One region of the Anaerobacillus sp. QJM3NY_32 genome, then DNA from elsewhere that is predicted to be linked to it. Evidence: riboswitches for the same ligand, from Rfam matches in the RefSeq annotation. Region 1 holds a riboswitch; each other region holds the start of a gene.
The links. Region 1 has a riboswitch for S-adenosylmethionine ahead of AC0VYH_RS17815 (methionine ABC transporter ATP-binding protein). Riboswitches for the same ligand answer to the same signal wherever they lie in the genome.
Positions count from the first base shown of each region.

Region 2: it holds a riboswitch for S-adenosylmethionine, as region 1 does, so the genes downstream of both, AC0VYH_RS19585 (MetQ/NlpA family ABC transporter substrate-binding protein) here and AC0VYH_RS17815 (methionine ABC transporter ATP-binding protein) in region 1, are expected to answer to the same signal.
Region 3: it holds a riboswitch for S-adenosylmethionine, as region 1 does, so the genes downstream of both, AC0VYH_RS06575 (hypothetical protein) here and AC0VYH_RS17815 (methionine ABC transporter ATP-binding protein) in region 1, are expected to answer to the same signal.
Region 4: it holds a riboswitch for S-adenosylmethionine, as region 1 does, so the genes downstream of both, AC0VYH_RS14555 (methionine biosynthesis PLP-dependent protein) here and AC0VYH_RS17815 (methionine ABC transporter ATP-binding protein) in region 1, are expected to answer to the same signal.

Region 1 covers NZ_CM149684.1:3,427,969-3,432,145, forward strand. The annotation lists gene AC0VYH_RS17805 (MetQ/NlpA family ABC transporter substrate-binding protein) at 1-47, opposite strand, end outside; gene AC0VYH_RS17810 (methionine ABC transporter permease) at 71-739, opposite strand; gene AC0VYH_RS17815 (methionine ABC transporter ATP-binding protein) at 732-1,754, opposite strand; SAM riboswitch class I at 1,934-2,043, opposite strand; gene ilvA (threonine ammonia-lyase) at 2,176-3,186, opposite strand; gene leuD (3-isopropylmalate dehydratase small subunit) at 3,183-3,773, opposite strand; gene leuC (3-isopropylmalate dehydratase large subunit) at 3,789-4,177, opposite strand, start outside.
Region 2 covers NZ_CM149684.1:3,789,819-3,793,995, forward strand. The annotation lists gene AC0VYH_RS19575 (methionine ABC transporter permease) at 1-451, opposite strand, end outside; gene AC0VYH_RS19580 (methionine ABC transporter ATP-binding protein) at 441-1,475, opposite strand; gene AC0VYH_RS19585 (MetQ/NlpA family ABC transporter substrate-binding protein) at 1,497-2,303, opposite strand; SAM riboswitch class I at 2,473-2,581, opposite strand; gene AC0VYH_RS19590 (alpha/beta hydrolase family protein) at 2,691-4,177, opposite strand, start outside.
Region 3 covers NZ_CM149684.1:1,218,502-1,222,678, forward strand. The annotation lists gene AC0VYH_RS06565 (AAA family ATPase) at 1-674, shown strand, start outside; gene mcrC (5-methylcytosine-specific restriction endonuclease system specificity protein McrC) at 680-1,744, shown strand; SAM riboswitch class I at 1,812-1,914, shown strand; gene AC0VYH_RS06575 (hypothetical protein) at 2,014-2,337, shown strand; partial or broken gene AC0VYH_RS06580 (DNA/RNA non-specific endonuclease) at 2,620-3,189, shown strand; gene ltrA (group II intron reverse transcriptase/maturase) at 3,927-4,177, shown strand, end outside.
Region 4 covers NZ_CM149684.1:2,760,082-2,764,258, reverse strand. The annotation lists gene metC (cystathionine beta-lyase) at 1-1,142, opposite strand, end outside; gene AC0VYH_RS14555 (methionine biosynthesis PLP-dependent protein) at 1,129-2,259, opposite strand; SAM riboswitch class I at 2,333-2,443, opposite strand; gene AC0VYH_RS14550 (DUF1189 domain-containing protein) at 2,529-3,338, opposite strand; gene AC0VYH_RS14545 (Na/Pi cotransporter family protein) at 3,576-4,177, shown strand, end outside.

The sequences.
Region 1 (4,177 bases):
AGCACTGCAAGAGCAAGAACTACGATTAGCGATAAAAACTTTTTCATCATAATCTCTCCTTTTCTCCTCATTATCTTTTGTCTATTACTCGTGTTGCAATGTCTCCACAAACCTGAAGAATCGCAACAATTACTAATATCAATACTGTTGCAACAAGTGTCACATCAGGATTATTCCTTTGGAAACCTTCAAGATAAGCTAGGTTTCCGAGACCCCCTGCGCCTACAACACCAGCCATAGCGGTGTAGCTTACAAGAGCTATCGCCGTCACAGTAATCCCTGAAATAAGGGCTGGCATTGCTTCTGGTAGAAGCACTTTAAAAATAATCGAACCATTGGATGCTCCCATTGACTGAGAAGCTTCAATGACCCCTTTATCTACTTCACGTAAAGCAATTTCAACCATCCTCGCATAAAATGGCGCTGCTCCTGCAATAAGGGCTGGAAGGGCAGCATTAGCACCTAGCATCGTCCCTATAATGTAAACCGAAAGAGGGATCAGCAAGATAATCAAAATGATAAATGGTATGGAGCGAAATAAGTTCACGACTCCGGCAATAATACTATTCACAAATTTGTTTTCCCATATGTTCCCTCTACCTGTTAGAAACAACAATAAACCAAGGAGGATTCCGAGAATAAACGTTGCCAGAACCGAAATTGCCGTCATGTACGCTGTTTGTAGAGTGGCTTCCCACATAGATTCCCACCTGACGTTAGGAAATAACGATTCAGTCATTCGTAATCACCTCCGCTTTAACACCTTGGGCCTGCACATAATTCAAGGCCTTTTCTACCACAGCTGGTTCCCCTTTAAGGAACACAGAAAGTTTTCCATAAGGACCATCCTGTGTATGAGAAATCTTCCCTTGAATAATGTTGACTTCCACATCAAATTCACGAATCAACTCTGTCACAAGTGGTGAACCTGTTTTTCCTTTCACAAAGGTAAACTGAACAAGTTCTCCATCCTGACTCGTTGCCAGATGTGCAATCGATTCCTTCATTTCTTCAGGCTCGCTTAGCTGATTAACAAAGTCTTTCGTAATCTCTTCCTGTGGATGGTGGAAAACTTCAAGGACAGAACCATTCTCCACTACTCGTCCATTCTCCATAACGGCTACACGATGGCAAATTTTGCGTATGACGTGCATTTCATGCGTGATGAGGACAATCGTTAGGCCAAGTTTCTGATTAATTTCAGTCAGAAGTTCTAGAATGCTATCCGTCGTTTTAGGATCTAAAGCAGAAGTAGCTTCATCACAAAGCAAAACCTTTGGATTGTTAGCAAGTGCTCTCGCAATACCCACTCGCTGCTTTTGTCCACCACTTAGCTGTGAAGGATAAGCTCCTTCCCTACCTTCGAGTCCAACAAGGTTAATTAATTCATCAACACGCTTCATTCTCTTTTCTTTCGGAACACCTGATATTTCAAGAGGAAAGGCGATGTTATCACGTACCGTTCTTGACCAGAGAATATTAAAATGCTGGAAAATCATACCGATTTCCTGTCTTGCTGCACGAAGATCTTTCCCATTAAGAGAAGATAGATTATTACCAGCTACTGTGACTGTCCCATCAGTAGGTCTCTCAAGAAGGTTAAGCATTCGAATTAGCGTACTTTTCCCAGCACCACTGTAGCCAATAACACCAAATATTTCGCCTTTTTTGACTTCAAGGTTAACATCCTTAACGGCTTCCACCTTCCCGGATTTCGAAAAGAAGGTCTTATTAATGCCTTTAAGCTCAATCACATGTCTCACATCCTTTATGCATTTGCATGATCAGCTACCTGAAAAAGGACTTCAGTCCCATGCCTTTGTTCTTTATTTCTGTGCACTTAGAAGCCTAATTCGCTTATCACTTTGTATAGTAAAGTAAAAAAATGCCCTTCTGCTTTGAGCAGAAAGGCATTTGATAAATCGATGTCTTCCTCTCATTTCTCAAAGCAATCGCTTTGCAGGAATTGGCACCTTTTCAAACGAGTCGTTTGACGGTTGCCGGGCTTCATAGGGCCAGTCCCTCCACCTCTCTGAATAAGAGATATATAGTTGTTATTACTTTACTGTGGTTAAGTGCTAAATGAATTCTAGCATGGTACTTTATGAGTGTCAATTACTGAGCAAAAAGTCGGAATAATCTAAAATATATACTTTGAATCCCATTAGAAAACCATCAGCTTATTCGCCTGATGGTTTTCGCTCGTTGAGAAAGTTGTTTATAAAGGGATATTTTCGCAAGATCCGCATTCCCTCCACTAACAACAACACCAATTCTCTTACCTTCTAAACGATTTGACTTGCATAAGACAGCAGCTATCGATGCAGCACCCGCACCTTCTACAAGCGTTTTGTGTCTCTCAAGCATAAAGACAATCGCTGCAGCAATTTCTTCTTCTGACACGGTTAGCATATCATCAACAAGCTCTTCAATAATTGGAAAAGTTAATTTTCCAGCTTCTTTCACAGAAATACCGTCTGCAATCGATTTGACAGATTGAAGGACAAGAGGACCAGTACCTTTAAATCGATTCCATGTCGCAGATGCTTCAGAAGCCTGGACTCCGATGATTTTCACGTGAGGAAAGAACGACTTAATCGCCATCGCCATTCCAGCTAACAATCCTCCACCTCCAACAGGTACGAGAATCGTATCTAAGTCAGGACATTGTTGCATCATTTCGAGTGCAACCGTTCCCTGTCCTGCCATTACTTCAGGATCATCGAAAGCATGAACGAATGTGGCCCCTTTCTCAACACGCTCACGATCCGCTCCACTAAACGCTTCGTTATACGATTCTCCTTCAAGAACAACCTCTGCTCCATAAGATCGCGTCGCATCAATTTTGCTTGTCGGTGTATGGACGGGCATATAAATCTTAGCTTTAATTCCACGCTCTCTAGCAGAAAGCGCCACTCCCTGAGCATGGTTTCCAGCCGATGCAGCAACAATCCCTCGCGCTGCCTCAATATCCGTTAGCGACGCAACTTTGTTATAGGCACCTCGAAGTTTGAAGGAACCCGTTCGTTGAAGGTTTTCCATCTTCATGAAGACATCTTTATTTGTATAATCATTAAGCGTTGTCGACTGCTGAAGCGGGGTCCTGTGGACGGCTTCCAGCAAATTCTCCATTGCTTTTACGACATGAACGTTATATTTCTCCTGGTAATTCCCAACGTCATTCACTCTCCTACAAGTTGTTTTTCTTCATATAATTTAATTTTATCTTCGAGAGATAAAGTTCGAGATACTTCATCCCATCCATTTAACAGCATTTCTTTCCAATAAGGATCGATCTCGAACGACGCATTTAGTCCTTCTCCATCAATTACTTGCTGTTTACTTAGGTCTACGCTAAGTTCGTATCCATCCTTTGCTTTTTGAAAAAGCTCCGAGATCGTTTCTTGATCAAGAGCGATAGGAAGTATACCGTTTTTTACACAGTTGTTATAAAAGATATCAGCAAAGCTTGTCGCAATGACAATTCGAAAACCATAATCTAGAAGGGCCCATGGAGCATGTTCTCTTGATGAACCACACCCAAAGTTTTTACCCGACACTAGAATAGAAGCATGCTGGTATTGTTGTTCGTTCAAATTAAAATCTTCACGCGGTTGACCATCATCATCAAACCGCCAATTGTAAAAAAGAAACTGACCAAAGCCTTGCCGTTCAATTCTCTTTAAAAATTGCTTCGGAATAATTTGATCTGTATCTACGTTAACCTGCTCAAGGGGATAAACGATCCCTTTGTATTTATTAATCGGTTCCAGGACGTCTCACTCCTTTTACACTACAAGAGGTTTTATTTTTCTAGCGTCTGTAAATCGGCCTTCAATGGCAGCAGCTGCAGCCATAGCTGGGCTGACAAGATGTGTTCTAGCGCCATTCCCCTGACGCCCTTCAAAATTACGGTTAGATGTAGACGCGCAGCGCTCGCCTGGTGGAACAATGTCATCATTCATCGCAAGACACATGCTACATCCTGCTTCTCGCCACTCAAACCCAGCTTCTTTAAAGATCGTATCTAACCCTTCTGCTTCAGCTGCATCCTTCACTGATTTAGATCCAGGTACTACGAGAGCTGTCACACCTTCATGAACTTTTCGACCACGAACAATATCAGCAGCTGAGCGCAGATCACTTAATCGTGAATTCGTACACGATCCGATGAAAA
Region 2 (4,177 bases), 360 kb from region 1:
AACGAGACTCCCTTACAAGAACATGCCAGATAATGTGTCTGGTTTTTACCCCCATTGCTTCATAGGCTTCTACTACTCCACGATCGACCTCAAGAAGAGCGGACTCCATCAACCTTGCGATATACGGCGCCGTAAAGACAACGAGCGGCACAATCACACCTTTTACTCCAATTGTTGTACCTGCAATCATTTTTGTAAAAGGTAAAATGAAAAACAGTAAAATGATAAATGGAATCGACCTGATCACGTTTATAGCCGCATTTAATATGCGGAAAAGAACTTTATTTTCTAATGCTTTTTCAGGTCTAGTTAAAACAAGTAGCACACCAAGCGGGAGCCCAATCAACACTGAAATCAGTAGTGAGATCCCAACCATTTGAAATGTTTCAATAATCGCGTTCCAAATGTCTGCACCCCAAAGATCAATAAACTCCGATACCTTAGCTGACATGAGCTTCCACCTCCTGAACATAGCCTTCTACTACGACGCCACTTTCCTCTAAAAACGCAACGGCCCGAGCCGTCTCTTCCGCTTCCCCATCTAAATGAACGACTAGCCTACCAAAAGGCTGATCCTTCAGTTGTGTAATGTTCCCTGCTAAAATGGACGGATACACGTCGAACTTCTTACTAACAAGCGCAAGAGCGGGACTACCTGATTTCTCCCCAATAAATGAAAGATTCACGATCTGACCACGCTCTTTCAATCGAGACACAAGCGACTCTGGAAGCTCATCCTGGAATAACGACTGAACAAATCGTTTGGCCGTCGTTGTAGCAGGCTTACTAAAGATATCGATCACTCGCCCCTGTTCAATCACCTTCCCGTTCTCCATCACAGCCACTTCATGACATATTTTCTGGACAACGTGCATTTCATGCGTAATGAGTAAAATCGTGATTCCAAAATCACGATTGATTTGTTCCAATAAAGATAGGATTGATTCTGTCGTATCTGGGTCAAGGGCACTCGTTGCCTCATCGCACAGTAGCACTTCAGGTTCATGAGCAAGCGCACGGGCAATCGCCACACGCTGCTTCTGACCACCTGATAGCTGGGAAGGATAAGCATCCCGCTTATCCGATAACCCAACGATACCTAAATATTTATCAACTCGCGCTTCAATCTCTTTTTTACGAAGACCCGTAAGCTTCAGCGGAATAGCAATGTTTTGATACACAGTGCCTGTTTTCAATAAATTAAAAGACTGAAAAATCATCCCGATGCGCTGTCTTGTTTTTTGAAGCTTTCCAGTAGACAAAGAAGTGAGCTCAATGTCATTGATAAATACCTTTCCATCTGTCGGTCGCTCCAGAAGATTCACCATTCGGACAAGCGTGCTCTTTCCAGCACCACTATAACCGATGACGCCATAGATGCTTCCTTTCTCAACTTCTATGGAAACATCATCAACCGCCTTCGTAATCGTCTCACCGCTTTTATACGTTTTCGTTATATTTTCTAATCGAATCATCGTGCTCACTCCTCTTTCGAATTACCAGGATGCAACAACAGAACCGTTAAATTCGTCCTGGATAAATTGCTTCACTTCATCTGATTGATAGTAGTTCACTAGCTTTTGAATACGTTCATCATCTTTGTTCTCTGTTTGTGTTGCAATCACGTTCACCCACGGGGAATCTTCGGGTTCCATTTCAAGAGAATCTTCTTTCGGTACGCGTCCACTTTCCATTGCAAAGTTCGTATTAATTGCTGCAATCGCAAGCTCACCAAGCTGTCTTGGAATTTGTGAAGCTTCTAATGGAACAAATTCGAGATTATAAGGGTTCTTCTCAATATCTTTGATCGTTGCTTTAACACCAACGCCATCTTTCAACTCAATAATGCCAGCTTGCTCAAACAACATTAGCGCTCTAGGTTCACCTGTTGAATGGTTAGGCAAGCCAACTTTGTCGCCTTCTTGCAATTCATCAAGACTCTTATATTTGTCAGAATAAATTCCCATTGGGAAAGTAATCGTAGTTGCTACCTTGGAAAGCTCGAGTCCTCTTTCTTTTACATAATCATTCAAATAAGGTTCATGCTGAAATACGTTCGCATCCAATTCCCCTTCATCAAGGGCTGTATTTGGCATCACATAATCATTAAACGCAATCACTTCAATTTCAAACCCGTCTTCCGCTGCGATTTCCTTCACCTTGTTCATCACATCTTCATGCGGACCAGCCGTTACCCCTACCTTCAGTGGGCCATCTTCTGAATCTCCAGAAGCCTCATTTCCAGAACAACCTGCCAAAAAGACTAAAATAAGTGCACCTAATAAATACAATGATTTCTTCATTTCTCAATCTCCTTTAAAGTTCATATAGTAATGTAAAGCGTTTTAGCGCTAAAATATAAAAGCGCAAAAGTGCTTCGATCTGCTAAAATCCCCTCCCAATAAAAAAACTCCCTCTGTAAAGTACAGAGAGAGTTGTATCATTTCATCATTATCAGCAGCGCTGAACTCTCTCTCATCTTTCAAACGATTGCTCGTCTGCTGGAATTAGCACCTTTCTCACGAACTGAGATGGTTGCTGGGCGTCACAGGGCCAGTCCCTCTGCCACTCTTGATAAGAGTTTTCAATATTATTTAACTATTTTCAATAGTATAGTATCTTTCTCGAAGGGCGTCAAGGGAAGATCTCAAAAAGTGCCTGTCACCGCCCGCTATTTGTCGAAAGATTTCTTATTGTCTTCCTTCTAGGTAATTGTCGAACCAGTTTCCTAGATGCTTAAGTCGTTCCACTCGTAGTTCTGGATGACCGCTTCTTGATAAATTATGATCAGAATCTGGGAATCTTACAAACATCGTTTCCTTCCCACGATGCTTTAAAGCCACATATAACTGTTCTCCTTGCTCTATAGGGCACCTGTAATCATTTTCGCTATGAAGAATTAAAAGTGGGGTTTCGATTTGGTCCACATACTTAAGCGGTGAATGATGCCATAGCTTAGCAGGGTTTTCATCTAAATCACTTCCAACTTCCCACTTTGTGAAAAAGTATCCGATGTCACTAACGCCATAGAAACTCTGCCAATTCGAAATGGAGCGCTGGGTAACCGCTGCTTTGAATCGATCGGTTTTCCCAACAATCCAGTTCGTCATAAAGCCACCGTAGCTTCCTCCCGTCACGAAAAGTTGAGCTTCATCAATAAAGGAATACTTGTTCAAAGCGGCATCAACACCCGCCATCAAATCCTCATAATCACCCCCACCATAATCTCCTCGGCAACCATTCACAAACTCTTGTCCATATCCCTGACTACCACGTGGATTCGTATAAAGGACAACATATCCTTTTGCTGCAAGAAGCTGAAATTCGTGCATAAATGAATTACCATACATCATATGTGGTCCACCGTGAATTTCAAGAATAAGGGGATGTTCCTGATCTTCCTTAAAATCCTTTGGCTTCATGAGCCAGCCCTGAATCTCCAAACCGTCTTTCCCAGCGTATGTAAACATTTCTGGTGTCGAGAGATCCAGGCATTCGAGAACGTCAGCATTTGATTGAGACAAACACAGTTCATTTACCCGATCTCCATGAAACGAAAGCGTATAAATATCGCCAATGTTAAGTGGATCGCTAATTGCAACAGCCGCTTCATTCGCGCCTGGCAAGTAGTGAAATGCATAATGGTGCCTGTCACCACCCGCTATTTGTCGAACCGTGCAATCTTCTCCGACGAAATAAACACCAGTGTTTCCTTCTTTACTAGCAAGGAAATAGAGTCCATCTCCATTTTGGCTCCACATCGCACCAGGAGAAGCGCCTCCCCAGTGCATATCTGAAATCAATACATCCGAACACTCTAAATCAACCTCCTCTGTTAAACAAGTAAACTCTTTCTTCGCTATGTCAACAGTCCAGATTTTATTCAACGTAGCTCCTTCATGCTCAAAGTTATGCCCAATGAATGAGAGCTTCTTCCCATCTGGTGACCAGTTCGGTGTGCTAAAGCTCCCACCCTCACGATTTAACTGATCAGGCTCTGATCCTTCATTCAGACCCTGAATAAAGATGTCGGCTCGCATGTAGGACCCCTGTTCTTCATATCGATCTCTCACATATACAATGGATTGTCCATCCGGTGACCAGTTAGGGCTAGAATGATTAAATGGTGCATCTGTTAGCCATTCTATTCTCTTTTCACCTGAGGTTACCTCGATCA
Region 3 (4,177 bases), 2.1 Mb from region 1:
ATGAATCAAGGGTGATGATGCTGCAATTTCATCAGAGCTATTCGTATGAGGATTTCATCATGGGGTATCGACCTAAAGAATCTGGTTTTGAACTGAAAGAAGGTCCATTCTATAAGTTTTGTCTTGAAGCATCAAGAAACCCCGATGAAAATTTCTATTTAATCATTGATGAAATTAATCGTGGTAATTTAAGTAAAATATTCGGAGAGTTACTTATGCTTATTGAAAATGATAAGCGGGGAGACAAAATAACACTTACCTATTCTGACAATCTGTTCTCTGTACCTAAAAATCTATATATTATTGGGATGATGAATACCGCAGATAGAAGTCTTGCTATTATTGATTATGCATTAAGAAGAAGGTTCTGCTTCGTTGAATTGGAGCCGGCTTTTGAATCAGCAAAATTCAAAGATCATCTTTTGGAACAAGGAGCTAGTGAAGAATTAGTAAATAAAATACAACATAAGATTGGTAGTATAAACTCTGTTATAGCAAATGATGTTAATTTGGGTAAAGGCTTTAGAATAGGGCATAGTTACTTTACTCATTATAGCGATTCGGAAAATTGGTATGATGAAGTGATCAGGTATGAGATTGAACCACTTATTAACGAATACTGGTTCGATGAAGAAGATAAAGCTAAAAATTATGTTGAAGAGTTGTTAAGGTAACTGTTATGAGTAATAGCAGTATCCCCGTTAAAAACATCTACCATATGCTTTGCTATGCGTGGAACGTACTCGACCAATCAGACGAAAATGTATTTGGTAGTGAGAAGTTTGATAATATCTATGATTTATTAGCTAGAATCTATATTAATGGAACAAATAGTTTAATAAAAAGAGGATTAAGTAGAAGCTATATTCAGGAGCGTAGAGAAGTATCAACGCTTAAAGGAAAAGTAGAAGTGGCTGATTCTATAAAAAAACAAACGTTTCGTAACGGCAGGATGGTTTGCCAATATGATAACTTCTCAGTAGACATTAAACTGAATCAAATCGTAAAAGCAACCTTCAATTTATTATTAAATGCCCCTATGCTAGATAAGACACTCAATAAGAAGTTACGAAAGCTTCGGTTGTATTTCTCAGACATTCATGATGTTCAAATGTCTAATGAAACATTTAGTTCATTACGATTTAATAGAAACAACTACCACTATAGAATGTTGATGAGTGTTAGTGAACTAATTTATCAGGGACTCATTTCTAGGGAAGAGGGTAGTGATACGAAATTTCTATCTTTTATTAGAGATAGGCAAATGGCAAAGCTTTATGAAAAATTCGTTTTAAATTTCTACCGTCGTCATTTGGATAGCCGCATCTATTGTATTCACTCTCCTAAAATACACTGGAATTTAGATCAATCCGTTGGTGATGAAGAGTTATCCCTTCTACCAGAAATGCGAACGGATATCGTTGTAGAAAATAAACTAACAAATTCCCAGCTTATTATAGACACGAAGTATTATGGTGAAACATTGACGACTAGTAATTGGACAGATAAAGAAAAAGTTCGTACGGGGCATTTATATCAAATATTCGCCTATGTAAGCAGCAGTGACTTTTTAGGGGATATTAAAGGAATGTTACTGTATCCAACGATTAATCGTGAAATAAATGCAGGTTATTCAATAACAGGAAAAAGCATCTATATAAAAACTGTAAACCTTAATGCTGAATGGAATGAGATATCGACTAGACTGTTATCATTAGTAGGGGTGATTGATAATAATGCATAGATTTCAAATTCTTTTAGAAAAAATTGACACTCCATCGATTATTAAGTAAACTATTACCAATTAAATAAAGTTATCACGAGTGAACGAGAGTACGGGCTCTTTGACTTCACAGCAACCTGCCAGGCGGTAAGGTGCTCCAACCTGCAAAGCATGGCTTTGAATGATAACGCGCGGATAGCGGAGGCTCTTTGTTGCATTCATTTGCGATGAAGGGCCTTTTTTGTTCATTTGTTGAATACCTTATTTATAACAATAAGGGGGATGAGTTTGTGAACGTAAATCGATTTGCACGAAGCGTCATGGCGAAAAGTTATGACGGGGAAAGTTTTTTATTACACGTGGCAGAAGTCATTGAACGTCAACTGAAGGAGTGGGAGGAGGCGTATGAAGTGATCGTGATGAAGTTGATTGACTATGAGGTCACTGTTAAAGAGGAAAACCGCTCCTATGAACTGTTGCTTACGGAGGATGCATTGCTTTCGCTACAACAGCAATCCCCTTATGCGCTGGATCGATATTTGTGGCTGGAATTAGAGAAGCAGGGGCTTCAAATTGTGAGAGGAAATGGGGATTATATTGAGAGTGTGATGTGAGACAATGTTGATAGAAGAGGATTTTGCTAGTTCATTTTGATGATTCGAAATCGTGGATGTTTAGGGATTAGACTTGGATGCTTTTAAGAATAAGCTGTAAAACTATTTTTGAAATGAATCGTGTATTTTTTCTGAATGCTTTTGAAGTTATTTAATGTGGTAAAATTAAACTATCAATGTAATGGATAATAAAAGTGATAGAAGAAATAATGGATCCATTTTTACTCTTTCTTTTGATTTTTTTAACATTACGAAATTTCCCTATTATAGGAGCGTTCTATTATGAAAACGAAAATGAACTATTTCATCTTATTTTTAACGATCATTTTTATAGTTGGTTGTACCAACTTAGAAGAGGCATCCAATAAAAATGCAGAAACAAATACACAAGAAGTAAGTACAGTTGAAACAAATGAAAATAGTGAAAAAGATGAAACGAACACTGCGGTTGTTGATGAACCAGTAGAAGAGGAAACACCAGACCCAACAGATGATGAACAGTTCGCAGGATACGAACTTATTGAAGTGGATGGTGGTGATTTGTCTGGACATCGAGAACCTAACGTCGTTGTTGATATTGGGTACGGTGACCGTGAATATTGGGCATTTACGAATGAATACGGACAACTCGTACGCGTTGTTGCTGACGAAATCATTCTACAAGATGATCGTAACGAACCTGTGTTATCGTCTGGACGGTACTATTCTGATGAGGCAAAAGTTCCGGGCGTCGAAAGTGACGTGTTAGATGAAGGACATATTATTGCTGATTCTCTCGGAGGGGTATCGAATGCTTATAACATTACCCCACAAGAGAGTACACTCAACCGACATGGTGATCAAGCTTATATGGGTGCGAAACGTTTCTCTATAAGTGCCTAGCACGAAATGAGAGGATTAAACCATTTTAATCCAACTGATTGACTGCAACTTGGAATGAAAGCCGTCACGTTGGCCGAAACGAGTTACTTGATACTCCACTAGGCGTTATATAATTAGTAGTTATGTAGGGTCTAAAGCGTGGTAAAGTCGGCTGAGATTACACCGTAAGGAATAAAGGTTAATACCCTACCCACGAAATGCAATCAGAGGTGGTTGAGTGTAAGATAAGTCGGAGTGCTATAAAATATCTATGGTGAGAATGTTCATTTAGAACTGACGAACTTGCGAATGTAAGGGTCTAGAATGCTACTGAACAGAAATGTTCTGTCTGTACTTAACAGAGTTAATTACCGAAAAGTATGAATCCAAATTAAGAAATTCGGCATATCTAACAATGAGGATATAAATTAACAGGCTCATAGTAAGCACCTACGGATATATGTACAGCTAAGTCAATCGGAACGTTGTAAGCAAAGGACATTTAATCAAACGACTACTAATCGGGCTGGTTTCTATAAGGTGATAATAACACCGAAATGAATTTACCTTTGTGAAAGTAGGGGCACAGTACCTAGGAAACTATGATAATAAGTAGTGGAGGGATAGCCCCAAGTCTTAAAATTCGATTAATAAACTATTTAAGTGAAACTCATAAGGTCAGGTAAGATGATGGGACTTTCCTAGGAGAGGAGAACAACAAACCATCGATGAGTGCGTCATTACGACACAATGAATATTATGATATGCAAGATACGTTTGACTGGTTATATGATAGAAGTAAAAAGAAAGCAACCAAGGGTCTCAGATTATACGAAATCATAACATCCGAAAAGAACATATTACTTGCATACAGAAATATAAAGGCAAACTCGGGAAGTAAAACTATGGGAACTGACGGAATGACCATAGCCGACTACAAGATTGTTGATGAAGAAACATTTATTGATGAAATTAGAGC
Region 4 (4,177 bases), 670 kb from region 1:
AATCCAATTTTGAAATCTTTTAATAAATCATCAGGATTTTCAAGTCCCACAGACAATCGCAATAATCCATCTGTGATGCCTTGTTTTCTTCGTTCTATAGGAGGCATAGAAGCATGTGACATTCTAGCTGGATAGGAGAGAATTGATTCTACGGCACCAAGACTTACCGCGAAAACAGGAATTTGAACATGCTTTGTGAATAGACGCACGGCATTTTCATCAGGTAACCGAAAGGACAAAACTGCACCAGGACCAGCGGCTTGATAAATATGAGTGGAGTGACCAGGGTGATAAGAAAGCCCTGGATAAAAGACTTCTTCTACCATCTTTTCTTTAGTAAGAGCATGCGCAAGACGAAACGCAGATCTAGACGATTGATCTAGCCGACAATGCAATGTTTTTAAGCCACGGAGAACTAACCAGGAATCGTGAGCGCTTAAAATCGATCCAAACGAGTTTTGCAGGAATGCAAGCTGTTCCGCTAATTCCTCACTTTTTACGGCAGCAAGACCAGCGACGACATCGCTATGTCCTGAAATGAATTTCGTAGCACTATGCAATACGATATCGGCTCCGAAGTCTAACGGACGTTGTAGAGCAGGTGTCATAAAGGTGTTATCGACAAATGTTAAACAATTATTCGCTTTAGCTAATTTAACAACGGCTTGAATGTCAGTTACCTTCAGCAAAGGATTAGAAGGCGTTTCGATATAGATTACTTTAGTATTGGATTGAATACCTCTCGCCACTTCATTTAAATCTGTCATGTCTACAAAAGTATGTTTAATTCCAAATCTCCCGAGAACGTCGTGAATCATGCGATACGTCCCACCGTAGACGTCTTCAGATATAAGAACGTGATCGTTTTGTGAAAGGAGCATAAACGAGGTGGCGATAGCGGCCATCCCAGAAGCAAACGCAAATCCCTTAACCCCACCTTCAAGATTGGCAATTGTTTCTTCAAGCGCTTCGCGAGTGGGGTTGCCTGAACGACTGTAATCGTATTTTCCAGGTTGGTCAAAATCCATCTGATGAAATGTAGAAGCCTGTTGGATAGGGACGCTAACAGCTCCCGTAGCTTTATCAAATTTGTGATCGTTATGAAGAAGTTTTGTTTGAAATGTATAATCAGTATTTGTCAATTTGAACAACCTCCTCTTTAAAAATGGACAATGCTTGATTCAGGTCCTGTATTAAGTCATCAATGTTTTCAATCCCAACAGAGAAACGTAGCAGTCGATTGCACACCCCTTTTTCAAGTCTGATGTCTTCTGGTATCTCAGCATGAGTTTGCGTTGAAGGATATGTGATAAAGCTTTCTACCCCTCCAAGACTTTCAGCAAATGTGACAAGTGTTAATTTTCTAAGAAAGAGATCTACCCATTCTTCGGAGCGCAATCTGAAAGAAAGCATCCCACCTTTATCTGGATAAAAAACGTCTGTTATTGCTTCATGATTTGTTAAAAATTCAGTTATCTTTCTGGCATTCTCTTCATGCTGCTTCATTCTGAGTGGCAAGGTTTTCATGCCTCTCATTAATAACCAGGAATCAAAAGGAGAAAGCACAGCGCCTGCACCGTTTTGGTATTGTTGGATTTCAGCGCAAATATTCTCACCTTTTGCAACCACAAGCCCTGCGAGAATATCATTATGACCGCCTAAATACTTAGTGGCACTATGCACGACGATATCCGCCCCAAGCAGTAGTGGGTTTTGTAGAAGAGGGGTGAACAAAGTATTGTCTACAATAAATAATAGGTCCCTGTTTTCTGTTATCCGTGCAATTTTTTCAAGATCTGTTAATTTCATTAATGGATTAGATGGATTTTCAACAAAAATGGCTTTTGTACGGTGAGTTAGGAGTGATGAAAGTTGTTCATTTCTTTGTGTATCAAAATATGTGAAGGAGATACCATAATGTTTTTCAGCATGGGCAAATAATCGATAAGTCCCACCATACAAATCATCTGAGACGAGAATATGGTCGCCGCTTTTGAATATGGCAAGGATTGCTTGAATCGCAGCCATTCCGGAACTAAAAGCAAATCCCTGATCACCATGTTCGAGTTCTGATATAGCGGATTCTAAAATGGATCGTGTCGGGTTTTTGGTTCTTGAATAATCGAATCCGGTGGATTGACCGATGCCTTCATGGCTATACGATGTGGAGAAGTACACTGGAGGATTTACCGCACCGGTTTTAGTATCTGAATGATTACCTAATTGGACAAGTAGTGTTTCTAACTGTTTATTCGACATAATCAATCTCCTTTTCATTGAATAAGGGCAATAAAAAAAGCCCTCTATAAGAAGAAGACTTTGGTTGCTCTTCTTCTTATCTTCCAAGTTGAAATCAACTTGCTGGAGTTAGCACCTTACCAGAAAATATCTGGTGGTTGCTGAAGCTTCATAGGGCCAGTCCCTCTGCTTCTCTTGATAAGAATTGAAAATATATGGAATTTTATTGTGTCGCTTTTTTCATAATCTACATCACTTTAAAGTGAAAAGCAAGGGATTTGAGTAAATTATCAAAATTTTTCTTCTGTTGAATCATTTGCTCGCTCGTTCGTTACACGTTTTTTTGGTAACGGGATTTCTTTAATCGTAAGATAAAGTAGCATGATGGCCACAATCCAATAAAGTAGGAATCCTAAAGGGACTGCTGTTTTAATGAGGGCCATAATCGCAAAGAAGAGTGTTGGAATTGTTACTGAATAAACAGATAAGACCCAAAGTTGTTTATAAGAAGCTTTTCTTCCGGTAATACTTCTCAATAGTAGTCCAATTGTAGCTAGTACGGTAACTCCTATAAACTTAAGGCCGGTTTGAAACAAATAGATAACGAATATCAGTAACGGAATAAAGATAGGGAGCAGGTTGTCCAGATTATTACTTAGCTCATTAACATCTTGCTTCGTGAAAGTCATCGAACTAAAGTTACTGTAATTAAACTCCTGTCTAGCACCGCTATCTACAACGATTACACGATCTTTTAGGAATGCGATAACGGAATCATATTGATCAACATCATCAGGCTTTGTCTGGTCTGTCGCATCAAAAATAAAAGTATTTTCATCATTTTGTCGAATAAGCGGTTCAGACTGTTCACTTGTTAAAGATCCGTCCTCTAAAGTGAATTCTGGTAGATCTGACATATGTGTTTTGAGATCCTCATAAGCGTTTGTAAAGGATAGAGCCGTCATAATTCCTACTGGCACAGAAGAAAGGAACATAAGTAAAAACACGTACAATATTGGCTTGCCTAGCTTTTGAAAACGGAATCTGGCCATCATCTTAGGGGAAAATAAGCTGTAGTAAAGTTGTTTAAAAACGTTCAAATTAATAATCTCCTTTCTAAATGTGGAGCGTTTCTCCACCCAATCAGTTTATCTTATATAGAGAGAAGGGAACAGTATTCTTGGTGAAACTTTATTGAAATAAATTTGTTTTCAGCATAATATCTTTACAAATCTATATTAACTCTTTACAAAGGGGGGAGCGATGTAGATAATAGACAAGGGACTTTGTTGAGTATTGTCGAAAAAAATAAAACATAAGTGCAAGGGGTTGAAATGATGGAACTCAACGTTCAGGAGATGATCTTTCAGTTTGTGGGAGGTCTTGGTATTTTCCTGTTTGGACTAAAGTATATGGGAGACGGCCTTCAACGATCAGCAGGTGATCGATTAAGAGACATTCTCGATCGTTTTACGACTAACCCGTTTATGGGTGTGCTCGCTGGGGTCATTGTAACTATTCTCATACAAAGTAGTTCAGGAACAACGGTTTTAACAGTCGGTCTTGTTAACGCAGGATTTATGACTCTGAAGCAAGCAATTGGCGTTGTAATGGGTGCGAACATTGGTACAACTGTTACAGCATTTATTATTGGTTTTCCTATTAAAGATTACGCACTTCCAATTATAGCCATCGGTTCTTTGTTAATTTTCTTCTTTAAAAACAAGAAAATTAACTACGCTGGTCAAATCGTCTTCGGATTTGGTGCGTTGTTCTTTGGACTTGAATTAATGAGTACGGGAATGAAACCACTTCGTAGCCTTGAGGCTTTCCAAGAATTAACAGTAAGCATGAGCTCGAACCCACTGTTAGGCGTTGTGATCGGTACAGTATTTACTGTCATTGTACAAAGTTCCAGTGCGACAATTGGTGTATTGCA